DNA from 2 places in the Iodidimonas sp. SYSU 1G8 genome. Region 1 is predicted to be linked to the other one. Evidence: riboswitches for the same ligand, from Rfam matches in the RefSeq annotation. Region 1 holds a riboswitch; the other holds the start of a gene.
What was found. A riboswitch is a leader RNA that binds a small molecule or an ion and turns the genes downstream of it on or off. The one in region 1 is predicted to bind cobalamin.
Positions count from the first base shown of each region.

Region 2: it holds a riboswitch for cobalamin, as region 1 does, so the genes downstream of both, WJU17_RS01060 (ribonucleoside-diphosphate reductase subunit alpha) here and cobW (cobalamin biosynthesis protein CobW) in region 1, are expected to answer to the same signal.

Region 1 is NZ_JBBYXJ010000001.1:69,517-76,820, forward strand. Features, by position in the region: gene WJU17_RS00350 (DUF6524 family protein) at 1-203, shown strand, start outside; tRNA gene WJU17_RS00355 (tRNA-Ser) at 264-356, shown strand; gene WJU17_RS00360 (histidine phosphatase family protein) at 580-1,161, shown strand; gene bluB (5,6-dimethylbenzimidazole synthase) at 1,158-1,799, shown strand; cobalamin riboswitch at 1,824-2,025, shown strand; gene cobW (cobalamin biosynthesis protein CobW) at 2,138-3,175, shown strand; gene cobN (cobaltochelatase subunit CobN) at 3,175-6,924, shown strand; gene cobO (cob(I)yrinic acid a,c-diamide adenosyltransferase) at 6,921-7,304, shown strand, end outside.
Region 2 is NZ_JBBYXJ010000001.1:217,129-224,432, forward strand. Features, by position in the region: gene WJU17_RS01055 (ribonucleotide-diphosphate reductase subunit beta) at 1-617, opposite strand, end outside; gene WJU17_RS01060 (ribonucleoside-diphosphate reductase subunit alpha) at 608-2,563, opposite strand; cobalamin riboswitch at 2,655-2,865, opposite strand; gene WJU17_RS01065 (PLP-dependent transferase) at 3,109-4,410, shown strand; gene WJU17_RS01070 (lipid-binding SYLF domain-containing protein) at 4,407-5,129, opposite strand; gene WJU17_RS01075 (TraR/DksA family transcriptional regulator) at 5,251-5,574, opposite strand; gene WJU17_RS01080 (Rrf2 family transcriptional regulator) at 5,756-6,208, opposite strand; gene WJU17_RS01085 (group 1 truncated hemoglobin) at 6,282-6,680, shown strand; gene WJU17_RS01090 (DUF2238 domain-containing protein) at 6,684-7,304, opposite strand, start outside.

The sequences.
Region 1 (7,304 bases):
TGGGTATCGCCCTGATCGTGGCGGTGTTCGCCGTCTTCATCTGGCTCCTCGTCGATTATCGGATGTTGGACGTGGAGACGCCCTGGGTGCTCGCCTTCCTGATTCAGATCGTTCTCAGCATCGTCATGGCGGTCGGCATGTCCTGGTCCCACGTACAGCGCCGGCTCAGCGGACAGGTCGATGTGGACGATATCGAGCCCTGATCCTGCATTCGCTCGGCTAAACCGTTGACACCCCGCCGCCTCTTGAGTACGAACGGCGGTGGAGAGGTGGCCGAGTGGCCGAAGGCGGCGGTTTGCTAAACCGTTATACGGTCAAAAGCCGTATCGTGGGTTCGAATCCCATCCTCTCCGCCATTCCCCCTGCCTGCTAACTCGTGGTTTTTGCTGCGTAATGTCTACGGTTGGTGGGCGTATCTCTCGATCTCGGATCAGCGTCGCCGGCCCAGCCACCTTGCGTGAGTCCATGCCAGCGCTGTCTCAGAATCGGTTCAGTTTTCTCGCCTGATCACGCCATCCGCGTCATGTCGCGTCAGCGTGGCGTCGTGAAGGTGCGAACGGTTCAAAAGAAGGACGTCCGGTGTCAGCCACCAGATGGATATGGTTTCGCCATGCGGCGACGGCGCCCTCTGCCGGCTTCTGCGGCAGACTGGACGTGGATGTCCTTCCGTTTCAGGCCACCCTCGTCGGCGAATGGGCCGTATCCCGGCCTGATGCTCTGCTGGTCAGCCCGCTCCGGCGCGCCCGCTCCACGGCGGCGGTGATCTGCCAATCCCTCGGCTTGCCGCAGGACCTTCGCGACGGCTTGGTCGAGCAGTCGTTCGGTGACTGGGAGGGGAGGGACTACACGGTGTCGCAGGGGCTGATGCCGGATACTCTCGATGGCATGGCCGCGTTTCGGCCGCCAGCCGGAGAAAGCTTCGACGACGTGGTCGCGCGTGTCAGGGCCGCCATGCGGGAGATCGAGGCCGATCATGCGGGCAGGACGCTATGGCTGATCGCCCACGCCGGAACCATCCGCGCCGCGCTCGCCGTCGCCCTCGATATGCCCGCGGGCAGGGCGCTCGGCTTCGCCGTCGATCATTTGTCGGCTACCGCCATGACCTCGTTCGGCGGCGCGGGTTGGCGAGTCGACTACGTGAACCGGCCCGCTTGCGCATGACCGCCAGGGAACCCGGTCCCGGACAGGATGCTCTTGAGAACCTGGAATCGCTCCTTGCCTGGCGTCGTGACGTCAGGCGGTTCCGGACCGATCCGGTGCCGGATATGCTGGTGCGGCATCTGCTCGACTTGGCGGCGCTCGCTCCCAGCGTGGGCAACAGCCAGCCCTGGCGCTTCGTCCGCGTGACGACGCCTGCGCTCCGCGAGGCGGTAGCCGAGAATTTCCGCGCCGCCAACTATGCCGCGTTGGCCGGCTACGAGGGCGAGAAGGCGGCGCTCTACCAGTCCCTGAAGCTTGCTGGCCTCGATGCGCCTGTTCATCTGGCGGTGTTCACCGACATGGAGCCGCGGGCCGGGCACGGTCTCGGTCGCCGGACCATGCCGGAGACGCTGGTCCATTCGACCGTCTGCGCCATCCACACGCTATGGCTGGCGGCTCGGGCGGCGGGGTTGGGTATCGGCTGGCTGTCCATCCTCGATCCGGAGCGTCTGGCCCGGGACCTTGCCATGCCCGCCGCGTGGCGCTTCACCGGCTATCTTTGCGTGGGTTATCCGGAAGAGGAACATCTCGACCCGGAGCTGGAGCGCCACGGTTGGCAGGCGCGAAACCCTGCCGAGACCTTCATCTTCGACGCCTAGATTGACCGCCCGGTGCTGCCGGGCGTATGACTGAAGCATTCGAGCGGACGGAAACGTCCAACGGGAATGCGGTGCGCGACGAGGGTCGCAATGCCGCGGCTGCCCCCGCAACTGTAAGCGGATAGCCATTCTGCCGTGGATGCCACTGGCGCGCAGGCGCTGGGAAGGCGGGCAGGGTGGCCGTGACCCGCGAGCCAGGAGACCGGCTCGAATCATCGATAGCGTAAGGCCCGGGCGGGGTGCACCGGGGCACGTAGTGTCCATCGGTTGCCCGTGTCGCGGCGCCTTTGGTCCATGTGTCCCGTCCTTTCCCATGCCGTTCATGAAGGACAGGACGAATGACCGCCAAGATCCCCGCCACCGTCATCACCGGCTTCCTCGGCGCCGGCAAGACAACGCTGATCCGGAACCTGCTGCGGAACGCGGGCGGTCGCCGCCTGGCACTGATCGTCAACGAATTCGGCGACGTGGGTATCGATGGCGATCTGCTCAAGGGCTGTGGCGAGGAGACCTGCCGCGACGAGGACATCGTCGAACTGGCCAACGGATGCATCTGCTGTACCGTCGCCGATGATTTCCTGCCCACGATCCAGATGTTGCTGGACCGCGCCGCGCCGCCCGATCACATCATCATCGAAACGTCGGGCCTCGCCCTGCCAAAGCCACTGGTGCGCGCTTTCAACTGGCCCGAAATCCGCACCCGGGTCACCGTGGACGGCGTGGTGACCGTGGTCGACGCGGCGGCTGTTTCCGAGGGCCGCTTCGCGGATGACGAGGACGCACTGGCGGCCCAGCGCGCGGCCGACGGCGCGCTGGATCACGACAATCCGCTGGAGGAACTGTTCGAGGACCAGTTGGCCTGCGCGGATCTGGTCCTGCTCAACAAGACGGATCTGCTGCAACACGCCCCGCTGGAGGACACGCGCGCCCTGTTGCGCACGATGCTGCCCCCCTCGGTCAAGCTGCTCTCCGTGGTCCAGGGCAAGCTCGACGCGGATGTACTGCTCGGGCTGAAGGCCGGGGCCGAGGACGATCTGGACTCTCGCCCCTCCCATCACGACGCCGACGGCGATCACGACCATGATGATTTCGACAGCTTCGTGCTGGAGGGCGGCACGGTCGCCGATCCGGCAAGGCTGATCGCGGCGATGCAAACGGTTATCGAGACCCATGACATCCTTCGCCTCAAAGGCTTCGCCGCCGTGGCGGGGCGGGACATGCGGATGGTGATCCAGGCTGTCGGCTCGCGTATCCAGCATCATTACGACCGGAGCTGGGACCCGAGAGAGATGCGCACGACCCGCCTGGTCGTGATCGGTGAAACCGGTCTCGAGCGCGATGTCATCAGCGCGGCGCTGTTGGCCGCGATGACCTGATGCATCTTCTTGCGACACAGCCAGGGACCGTGGACGACGGCGCCGAGGCGGTCGATCTGGGGCAGACACGGGGCGATATCGTCGTGTTGTCCGCCGCTGATACCGAACTGGCGTGCCTAGCGCGCGCGGCGGACGATCTGGGCGACGGGTTCCCCCGGGTGCGCCTCGCGAACCTGCTGCGCCTGCGGCACAATCTGTCGGTCGATCTCTACGTCGAAAGCGTGATCGTCCATGCCCGTCTTGTTGTCGTGCATCTTCTCGGAGGTCGTTCCTACTGGCCCTATGGCCTCGAGCAGCTCGCCGACGCCTGCCGCGCCCGCGACATCGTTTTCCTGGCCTTGCCGGGCGACGACCGGCCGGAACCGGAATTCGAGGCCATGTCCAGCCTTCAGGGCGCGCCGTATCAGCGCTTGTGGGCCTATCTGCGCCATGGTGGCATTCGTAACGCGGGAGAATTTTTGCGGTATGCCGCCGCTCTGGCGGGATGCGCCGCGGGCCCGTGGCTTGAACCGGCGCCGCTTCCCAATGCCGGCTTGTACTGGCCGGGCGAGGGCCAGCCTGATCGCGACGCTCTCGAGGCGCGCTGGATCGGCGGTGGCGGCCGGGTGCCGGTGCTGTTCTATCGCGCGCTGGTGCAGGCGGGGAACACGGAGGCCATCGACGCGCTGATCTCGGCGCTCGTTGCGAGAGGCCTCGATCCGGTGCCCGTGTTTCTCCAGGGGTTACGGGACCCGGAGTCGGCGGCGATCCTGCGTGATCTGCTTACCCAATGGCCACCCTCGGCGGTGCTGAACTGCACCTCCTTCGCAGTCTCGGCGCCGGGTGGCGCGCGCGGCATGTCGCCGCTGGACGACACCGATTGCCCCGTGTTGCAGGTCATTCTCTCAGGCGGCTCGGAAGTGGCCTGGGCCTCAGGCAATCAGGGTGTGTCGCCCCGCGACATGGCCATGAACGTCGCCTTGCCCGAGGTGGATGGACGGATCATCAGCCGGGCCGTCGCTTTCAAGGCTGAAACGCGGTTCGATGCGCGCACCCAGTGCCCCATCGTCGCCCACAGGCCGCTTGCGGACCGCGTCGATTTCGTCGCCGATCTCGCCCTGGCCTGGACAAGGCTCGCGGCGACGCCCGCGCCCTCGCGCCGCGTGGCGCTGATCCTCGCGAACTACCCCAATCGCGATGGCCGGCTGGGCAATGGGGTAGGGCTCGATACCCCGCAAAGCGCCGTGGTCATCCTCCGGGCGATGGCCGATGCTGGTTACGATGTGCCTGACGTTCCCGCGAGCGGAACGGCGCTGATGGCGCTGCTGTCGCGTGGTCCGACCAACGCGCTGCCTGACCGTGCGACACGCGAGGGCGGCGTCTTTTATCCGCTGACGGCGTACCAGGCGTTCTTCGCCGGTCTTCCCGGCTCCAGCCAGGCGGAGGTGGCCAGCCGCTGGGGCGCGCCGGAGAGCGACCCGTTCTTCAGCGAACGGCATGGAGAGCCCGGCTTCGTCCTGTCCGTGCTCATGTTCGGCTCGGTGGCGGTCTGCGTGCAGCCCGCGCGCGGCTACAACACCGATCCGGCAGCGACCTATCACGACCCCGATCTGGTGCCGCCGCACAACTATCTGGCCTTTCATGCGTGGTTGCGCCACGAGTACCGCGCCCATGCGGCCGTTCACTTGGGCAAGCACGGCAATCTGGAATGGCTGCCGGGCAAGGCGGTGTCGCTCTCCGCCGGTTGCTGGCCGGAGGCTGCGCTGGGGCCCATGCCCAATCTTTATCCGTTCATCGTCAACGACCCGGGCGAGGGAACCCAGGCCAAACGCCGCGCTGGCGCCGTCATCATCGATCATCTGACGCCGCCGCTGACCCGGGCCGAGAGTTACGGAGCGCTGAAGGACCTGGAAGCGCTGGTGGACGAATATTACGAGGCGTCGGGCATGGACCCGCGCCGCCTCAAGATCCTGCGCCGTGACATCCTCGATCTGGCCGCGCGTAGCGGCCTCGACAAGGACTGTGGCGCCGTGGGCGACGGAGACGAGGCATTGGCCGCGCTGGACAATTACCTGTGCGAGCTGAAGGAACTGCAGATCCGCGACGGCCTGCACATATTCGGCAGGGCGCCGGACGGCCGGCAGCGGGTGGACCTGCTCGTTGCCCTCATGAGGACGCCGCGGCTGGATGGCAAGGGCGCCAACATGTCCTTGTTGCGGGCGATGGCCGGCGATCTGGGACTGGCCGGGTTCGATCCGCTCGACTGCGTGATGGGCGATCCGTGGTTTGGCCCAAGGCCTGACATCCTGCGGGCCCTGACCGCGGCGCCCTGGCGGACGTGCGGCGATACGGTAGAGCGGCTGGAACTACTGGCGAGCGGCCTGGTGTCCGGCTGCCCCATCCCGCCGGAGTGGAACGCCACGACCGCGGTTCTCGGTTGGCTGGAGCAGGTGCTGGCGCCTTCCGTCGCGGCCTGCGGCGAGGCCGAACTGGATGGCCTGTTGCGGGGACTGGATGGGCGCTTCGTGCCGCCCGGGCCGTCCGGCGCGCCGACGCGCGGCCGGCCCGACGTGCTGCCGACCGGGCGCAATTTCTATTCGGTGGACACCCGCGCCGTTCCCACGCAGGCCGCCTGGGCGCTGGGGTGGAAGTCAGCGCAGATGCTGGTCGAGGATTTCCGCCAGCGCGAGGGCGCATGGCCGCGTGCCATGGCGATTTCGGCCTGGGGAACCTCCAACATGCGGACCGGTGGCGACGATATCGCGCAGGCCCTCGCGCTGATGGGCGTCCGGCCGACCTGGGACGACACCACCCGCAAGCTTACCGGTTTCGAAATCATGCCCCAGACGGTGCTGGGGCGCCCGCGGGTGGATGTGACGTTCCGGGTATCGGGCTTCTTTCGCGACGCCTTCGGGGCGCAGATCGACCTGCTGGACTCCGCCGCGCGTGCGGTGATGAACCTGGACGAGTCCGACGAGGCCAATCCGCTCGCGGCGTGCTTCCGTCGGGATCGCGATGCACGCGTCGCGGCGGGGCAGTATCCCGCGCTGGCGGAGCGCCGGGCGGGATACAGGGTCTTCGGGTCGAAGCCGGGCGCCTATGGCGCAGGCCTCCAGGCGCTGATCGACGAGAAGATCTGGGACACCCAGGCGGATCTTGCCGATGCCTATCTGGAATGGGGCGCCTGGGCCTATGGAGCGGGCAGTGAGGGCGTCGCCGACCGTCAAGGGTTCGAGACACGGCTCGCCGCCGCCGAAGCGGTCATCCAGAACCAGGACAATCGCGAGCACGACCTGCTGGACTCCGATGATTACTACCAGTTCGAAGGCGGCATCGCCGCGGCGGTAAGCGCCCTGCGCGGCGGTGAACCCGTGATCTACCACAATGACCATTCCCGCCCCGAGACACCCCGGATACGAACCCTGGCCGACGAGCTCGGGCGCATCGTCCGGGGCCGCGCGGCCAACCCCAAATGGATCGAGGGCGTCATGCGCCATGGATTCAAGGGCGGTTTCGAAATGGCGGCCACGGTCGATTATCTGTTCGGCTTCGCGGCGACGACCCGGGCGGTGAAGGACCACCATTTCGACCAGTTGTTCGATGCCTACCTGGCCGAGCCGGCGGTGCTGGACTTCCTGCGCGGACACAATCCCGCTGCCTTGCGCGAAATGGCCGAGCGTTTCAGAGAGGCGCTGGACCGCCATCTCTGGAAACCGGCCCGGAACGATACGCGCCTTTTGCTCGACCACATCAACGGAGATATCTCATGAGCCATGTCGACGACGCGGCGGCGAACGACCGCCACAACCAGAAGATGCGCAAGCTCAAGGCCTCCCACGACAAGATCGTCGCAGGCAAGACCATCGAGAAGGGCTTGCTGATCGTTCACACCGGCGCGGGCAAGGGCAAGACGACGGCCGCGCTGGGCATGGTCTGCCGGGCTATCGGCCACGGCTTCAAGGTCGGTGTCGTTCAGTTCGTCAAAGGGGCGTGGGACACGGGAGAGATGGCGGTGCTGAACGCCTTTCCCGATCAGGTCACGGTCAAGGTGCTGGGCGAGGGCTTCACCTGGGACACGCAGGACCGCGCCAAGGACATCGCTTCGGCCCGCCGCGCATGGGACGAGGCCAAGGCCATGATCATGGACCCG
Region 2 (7,304 bases), 150 kb from region 1:
GACACGATCTGGCCCATGCCGTTCATCTTGTTGTGGCGCGGGAAGTTCAGCAGCATGGCGAAGCTGGCGAACAGCGACATGCCCTCGGTGAACGCGCCGAACATGGCCAGCGTACGGGCCACGTCCGACACCGTGCCGACACCGAAGGTGTGCATGTAGTCGGCCTTGTCGCGCATTTCACGATAGTCGCGGAACGCTTCGAATTCGGCCTTCGGCATGCCCAGCGTCTTCAGCAGCAGGGCGTAGGCGTCGATATGCACCGTTTCCATGTTGGTGAAGGCGGCCATCATCATCTGCACCTCGATCGGCTGGAAGATCGGGATGTAGCGCTTCAGATAGTTGTCGCCCACTTCCACGTCCGACTGGGTAAAGAAGCGGAAAATCTGGGTCAGCAGGGCGCGCTCGGCCGGCGTCACACGGTCCGAGGTCCAGTCCTTGATGTCCGCGCCAAGCGGCACCTCTTCGCCCATCCAGTGCGTCTGCTGCTGGCGTTTCCAGAAATCGTAGGCCCATGGATAGCGATCGACGTCATAGGTGCCGGTGGCCGTCAGCAGGCCGACCTTGCCGGTACCGATCAGGCTGCGCGGGTCGACATGGGACAGGTCGCTCACTGACATGCGAGGCACTCCTCGTAATCCGTGCGCTCACCCTGGACCACGTGCATCTCGGCCTTTTCGAGCTGGCCCGCGAAAGCGGCGCGGCTGATCGATTTCGAGCGGCAGTAATACAGGCTCTTGATGCCCTTTTCCCAAGCGGTCCAGTGCAGCATGTGCAAGTCCCACTTGTCGATGTCCGCTGGCAGATAGAGGTTCAGGGACTGGCTCTGGCAGATGAAGGGCGTCCGGTCGGCCGCCAGGTCGATCAGCCAGCGCTGGTCGATCTCGAACGCGGTGCGGAATACCGCCTTCTCGTCTTCGTCCAGGCACGCCAGATGCTGCACCGAACCTTCATGCTCGACGATGGACTGCCAGGTTTCCGCGGTATCCTCGCCCTTGCGCGCGAGCAGGTCCTGCAGATACGGATTGCGGACCGGGAAGGCGCCGGACAGCGTCTTGTGGGTATAGATGTTGGCCGGGATCGGCTCGATGCAGGCGCTGGTGCCGCCGCAGATGATGCTGATCGAGGCGGTCGGGGCGATGGCCAGCTTGTGGCTGAAGCGCGCCTTCATGCCGCGCTCCAGCGCATCGGGGCAGGGGCCGCGCTCTTCCGCCAGCGCGACCGAGGCCGCGTCGGCCTCGCGGCGGATCTTGCGGAAGATTTTCATGTTCCACGACTTGGCCATGGCGCTCTCGAAGGGAATGCCGCGCGCCTGCAGGAACGAGTGGAAGCCCATGACGCCCAGGCCGACCGACCGCTCGCGGAACGCCGAATAGCGGGCGCGCTTCATGCTGTCGGGCGCTTCTTCGATGAACTGGGTCATCACGTTGTCGAGGAAGCGCATGACATCCTCGATGAAGCCCGGCTCGTTGTTCCACTGATCCCAGGTCTCGACGTTCAGCGACGACAGGCAGCACACGGCCGTGCGCTCCTCGCCATGGTGGTCGACACCGGTCGGCAGGGTGATCTCGCTGCACAGATTGGACGTGGACACCTTCAGGCCGAGATCGCGCTGATGCTTGGGCAATGCCCGGTTCACCGCGTCGATATTGAGGATGTAGGGCTCACCGGTCTGGATGCGCGTCTCCAGGATGCGCTGCCAGAGCTGGCGGGCGTTGACCTCGCGGATGGTCTGGCCGGTCTTCGGGCTGACCAGAGGGAACATGGCGCCGTCGCGCACCGCTTCCATGAAGGCATCGGTGACGTTGATGCCGTGGTGCAGGTTCAGGCCCTTGCGGTTGAAATCGCCGGACGCCTTGCGGATTTCGAGGAACTCCTCGATTTCCGGATGGTGAATGTCCAGATAGACGGCCGCCGAGCCACGGCGCAGCGAACCCTGGCTGATCGCCAGGGTCAGGCTGTCCATCACATGGATGAAAGGCACGATCCCCGAGGTCTCGCCGCAGCCCTTCACCGGCTCGCCGATGGAGCGCACGTTGCCCCAATAGGTGCCGATGCCGCCGCCATTGGACGCCAGCGCGACATTCTCGTTCCAGATGTCGACGATGCCGTCGAGGGAATCGGGCACCGTGTTGAGGAAGCATGAGATCGGCAGGCCGCGCGTGGTGCCGCCATTGGACAGGATCGGCGTCGCGGGCATGAACCACAGCCGCGAGACCGCGTCATAGATGCGCTGCGCGTGTTCCACATCGTCGGCATAGGCACAGGCGACGCGCGCGAACATATCCTGGTAGGACTCGCCGGGCAGCAGGTACCGATCTTCGAGCGTCGCCTTGCCGAAGGGCGTCAGCAGGGCGTCGCGGCCGCGATCGAGCACGAGGTCGGCCGGGGTCGGCTTCGGCGCCAGCGGCATGGGCAGCGGCGCGCGCTTGGCCGGCTCGGCCGATGACGCGTCCGCCGAGAATTTGAAGGGAAGCTGCGATGGTGGAATGGGAAGACGCGCTGCGGGCTGCTGTTGCGGCACCAGATGTCCGTTACGGTCGAAGTCGTAAGCGAGCGAAGACATACAGCGTTTCTTTCTCTTCTCGTGGCGGGGAATCGAAGGACGCTATCCGGCGCTAAACTCCGGCATGCACCCCCAAGGCCCTCCGCCCAGGGACGTTTCCAACTTCCACGGCAGGTTTCCTGGCTTGCGGGTCACCGCTTCTGCCTGGCCTTCCCGGCGTTGCCGCCAGTGACGCGAACGACAGTTGCTCGCCGCCTACAGTTGCGGGGGCAGCCCCGGATTCGCAGGGTTTTTGCCTGCTTCCCGGCTTCCCTTTTACCCCAAATATGACTGTTCGAGGCACCGTGGACGCAACATCTTGTGCTCGGCAGGGGGTATCGTCAAGCGCATTGATGATCGCGATTTCGTGATAATCAGGTTGACATCGGCAACCCCAAGCGAAGCCGCGGACCTTGGCGCTGGAGCCCGAATTGTCTCCGGTCACGAGGGGTATTATGCTGCCCGCATGGGGGAGTTTTGGCGGCGGCATGAGGTGGGGGCGTTGCATCCGGCATGGCTGCCGGGCATGCTCGCCAACCATACTGGCATCGTCCAAGGAGCCTCACATGAGTGGAACAAAGAGCCCGAACCCTGAAACACTGGTGCTCCACGCAGGCTATCGCGCCGATTCCACGACCGGCGCGGTGGCCGTGCCGATCTATCAAACCACGTCCTACCAGTTCCGCGACGCGGACCATGCGCGCCGTCTGTTCGCGCTGGAGGAGTTGGGAAATGTCTATACCCGGATCATGAACCCGACGACCGGGGTGCTGGAAGACCGGATGGCGGCCTTGGAGGGCGGCGCGGCCGCGCTCGCGGTCGCTTCGGGACAGGCTGCGTCGGCGCTGTCGCTTCAGAACCTGGCATCGGCGGGCGACAATGTGGTGAGCTCGACCGATCTCTATGGCGGGACCTGGAATCTGTTCGCCAATACGTTGCGCGCCCAAGGCATCGAGGTCCGCTTCGTCGATCCCTCCGACCCGGAGAATTTCCGCCGGGCAACCGATGCGCGCACCCGGGCCTATTACGCCGAGACGTTGCCGAATCCCAAGTTGCAGGTCTTCCCCATTTCGGAAGTGGCGGCCATCGGACGCGAGGCAGGGATCCCGCTGATCATGGACAACACGGCCGCGCCGCTGCTGTGCCGGCCGTTTGACCATGGCGCGGCCATCATCGTGTACTCCCTGACCAAATATATCGGCGGTCACGGCACTTCGATCGGCGGCATGATCATCGACAGCGGACGCTTCGACTGGGAGGCGCATTCCGACCGTCAGCCCAATCTCACCCAGCCCGATCCGAGCTATCATGGCGCGGTCTGGACCGACGCGGTCCGGCCGCTGGGACCCATCGCCTACATCATGCGCGCGCGGACAGTGCTGCTGCGTGACCTTGGCCCCGCACTGAGCCCGATGAATGCGTTCATGATCGCGCAGGGGCTGGAGACGCTGCCGCTGCGGATGGAGCGGCACTGCGCCAATGCCAACAAGGTCGCGGCGTGGCTCGCCGCCCGCGGCGACGTCACCCGCGTCATCCATCCGAGCCAGCAGAAGGGCGAGGCGCGCCGCCGGGCGGACGCCTACCTGAAACAGGGCTATGGTGGGCTGATCGGCTTCGAACTGGCGGGAGGCGTCGATGCGGGCCGCCGTTTCATCGATGCACTGAAGATGTTCTACCACGTCGCCAACATCGGCGATGCGCGCAGCCTGGCCATTCATCCGGCCAGCACGACCCACAGCCAGCTATCCCCGGAGGAACAGCTGGCCACGGGTGTGACCGATGGCTATGTGCGCCTGTCCATCGGCCTGGAACATATCGACGATATTCTCGCCGACCTGGAGCAGGCCCTGGCCGCGTCGGGCGGCTAGAGGCCCGACTGCGAGGAGACGAGGGTCCGGAGCTCCTCGGCCTGCGGGTTCGAGACACGGCGCTCGATTAGGATGTCGCGCGAGGTGACGCTGCCGCCGTAATACTTGGCCGCCATCTTGTTGCGGGACTTGATCTTGGTGCCTTCCAGGCTGACCCCGGCGAACAGGCCGCCCTGGGTTTCGGCGTGATAGTAGATGTCGCGGCGGCCGGTCGTTGTGCCGGTCGCCTTGTCGACGCCGGATTCGACGGCGACCGCGCTCAGATCGGCGCCGATCTGTACGTCGCCGCTCATGACCCGACGCACGGCGTTGTCGGTCATCAGGATCAGGAGAAAACGGTTTTCCTGGCCGCCGAGCTGGAGGCCGATGCTGATCGAGCTGAGATGGTAGAAGCCCGGATAGCTCCAGACCCCATCTTCTCCGCGCACCAGCAATACGCCGCTGCCGCCTTCGCCGCCGATGCCGATCGCGCCCTTGATCACGGACGGAAAGATCATCACGCCCTTGGCGTCCTTGAGCAGGGCGCGCAAAGTCGCGTGCGAGCCCCGGTCGGTCAGGTCGTCAAAGGCGAAGCGCGCGGCGGATACCAGTTCATGCGCGTCGGCTTCGGACGCCGCCTGGGCCGGCTGACTGGGATACAGCGCGACGGAAGCCGTCCCCGTGACCAGAGCGACCGCCAATGCCGCCGCCTGGACTCCGCGACGCGTGAACTTCAGCATGTTCGTGATCTCCTCGGTATTGTGATGCCGCCCCCGGCCCCGTGTTCGCACTAGATTTAGGCGATTATACGCCCTGCGCAAATCTCTCGGACCGCATGGGATTATTTTAGTGCCGAAACGCTCAGTTCCGCCGGGCGCATTCGATGCACTGCGGCGTGTAAGGCAGGGCCTGAAGGCGGGCTTCGGCGATGGGATCGCCGCATGTCGTGCAGATGCCGTACTCGCCTTCTTCGATGCGCGCAAGCGCCGCGCGGATTTGGACAATCTCGGCGCGGCTCGACTCTTCGAGGGCCTGATTGGCCTCGGCCGATTCCATATCCGTGGCTTGCTCGGCGAAGTCCGGATCGAGGGGCAGGCGAAGGTCGTGCTCAAGCCGATCGGCGCGGTCAGTCAGTTCCCGCAAGCGGTTCGAGAGGTCGTCGGCGACTTTGCGAAGGTCCAGCATTCAGGCAGCCTAGACCCAATTCGCGGGTTTGACCACCGAGATGCGCCGGAACCCAGGTGGCTGGACGGGGAGACGCTGCAGACGTTCCCGTCCAGCCGTCAGCACATCAGCTTGAGGGGGCTTGGGTGCTGAAAGACTATTCTACCGGAATGTTTTTTATTCGCAGCCAATTTCTTCCTGATCACGATGACGTGACAGGCCCACCAATGCCCAGTCTGAGCCGGAGCGCACCGCCGTCCGACAGCAGATCAGCCAGGGTGACGCCGTCCAGAACCGCCAGAAAGGATTTAAGCGCTTGGGCCAGAACGCGCTCCAGACGGCAGATGCCGGCAATCGGACAGGTATTGTCGGCGCTGCGAAAACATTCGACCAGAGTCAGGTTCTCCTCCATGTCGCGCACCACGTCCCCGATATTGATCTCCGCCGGGCCGCGCGCCAGCACAAGGCCGCCGCCGCGGCCCCGAGTGGGCACGACAAACCCAAGCCGCCCCAGCGTATTGGCGACCTTCATCAGATGGTTGCGCGAAACGCCATAGCTTTCCGAAATCTCTCGGATGGTCGAGGCTTCGCCCCGCTTGAGGCCGACGTGGATAAGCACGCGGAGGGCGTAGTCGGTATGTTGCGTCAGGCGCATAGGAGAAGAACTCGCTGGTTGGCTGTTTCGCCATTTGACGATCCATCGGAAACAGATTAAAGATGTATATAGAATGCATCTTATGGAGGGCTACATGGAAAGTCTCTACAAGCGGCTCGGCGGCGCGCCGGCGATCAAGGCGGCGGTGGACGTGTTCTACGGCAAGGTGCTCGCCGATGACCGGATCGCCAGGTTCTTCGACGGCGTGGACATGGAGCGTCAGCGGGCGAAGCAACGCGGTTTTCTCACCATGGTCACCGGCGGTCCCAATGGCTACTCGGGCAAGTCCATGCGGGAGGGCCATGCCCATCTGGTGGCACAGGGCCTCGACGACTCCCATGTGGATGCCGTGATCGAGAATCTGGCGGCGACGCTGCGCGAGCTGGGCGTATCAGAGACGGATATCGCCGATGTCGGCGCCCTTGCGAACTCGGTGCGGGATGACGTGCTGAATCGTTCAGCCGCGGCCTGACGCTCAGTCCGCGCCCCGACGAAGACGCCACATTCTGAATACGGCGACTTCGCCGAGGGGGCGGCGGTTCTTGATCCGGAAACTGTCGGCCCATTCGGACGCGAAATCGCGTTGAAGCGCCATGTTGACCCCGATCGTGACGCCCATGGCGATGAGCGCGCCCAGGCTCGCGAGCGCCATGTCCTTGTGGGCGTCCCAGACGTCGCCCTGTGTGCCCAGGAACGCCATGCCCAGATTGCCGCCGAACCAGGCGGCGGCACCCCACTCGATCAGTTCGTAGAGCATCGACGTCGACATCATGACGTCGAGGGGCAGGAAATACCCCCAGAAACCTCGCACGTTGACGACGCGAAGGAATATCTCGCGCGTGGGATAGGCCATCAGCAGGCCGTAACTGAAGTGGATCACCCGATCATAATTGTTGCGCTCCCATCCCAACGCCTCGTTCAGCGACGCGCCTGTCAGCGCGTGGAACCAGGCGTCGTAGGGAACGTCGGAATAGGTGTAATGCGACCCGACCTCGTGCAGGCACAGGAACAGGAAGATCATGGTCGCGGACAGGCGCGAGAAGGCGAAATGCCGGTGCATGAGCGCCGCCACGCCGATGAAGGCGGCGACCAGGGC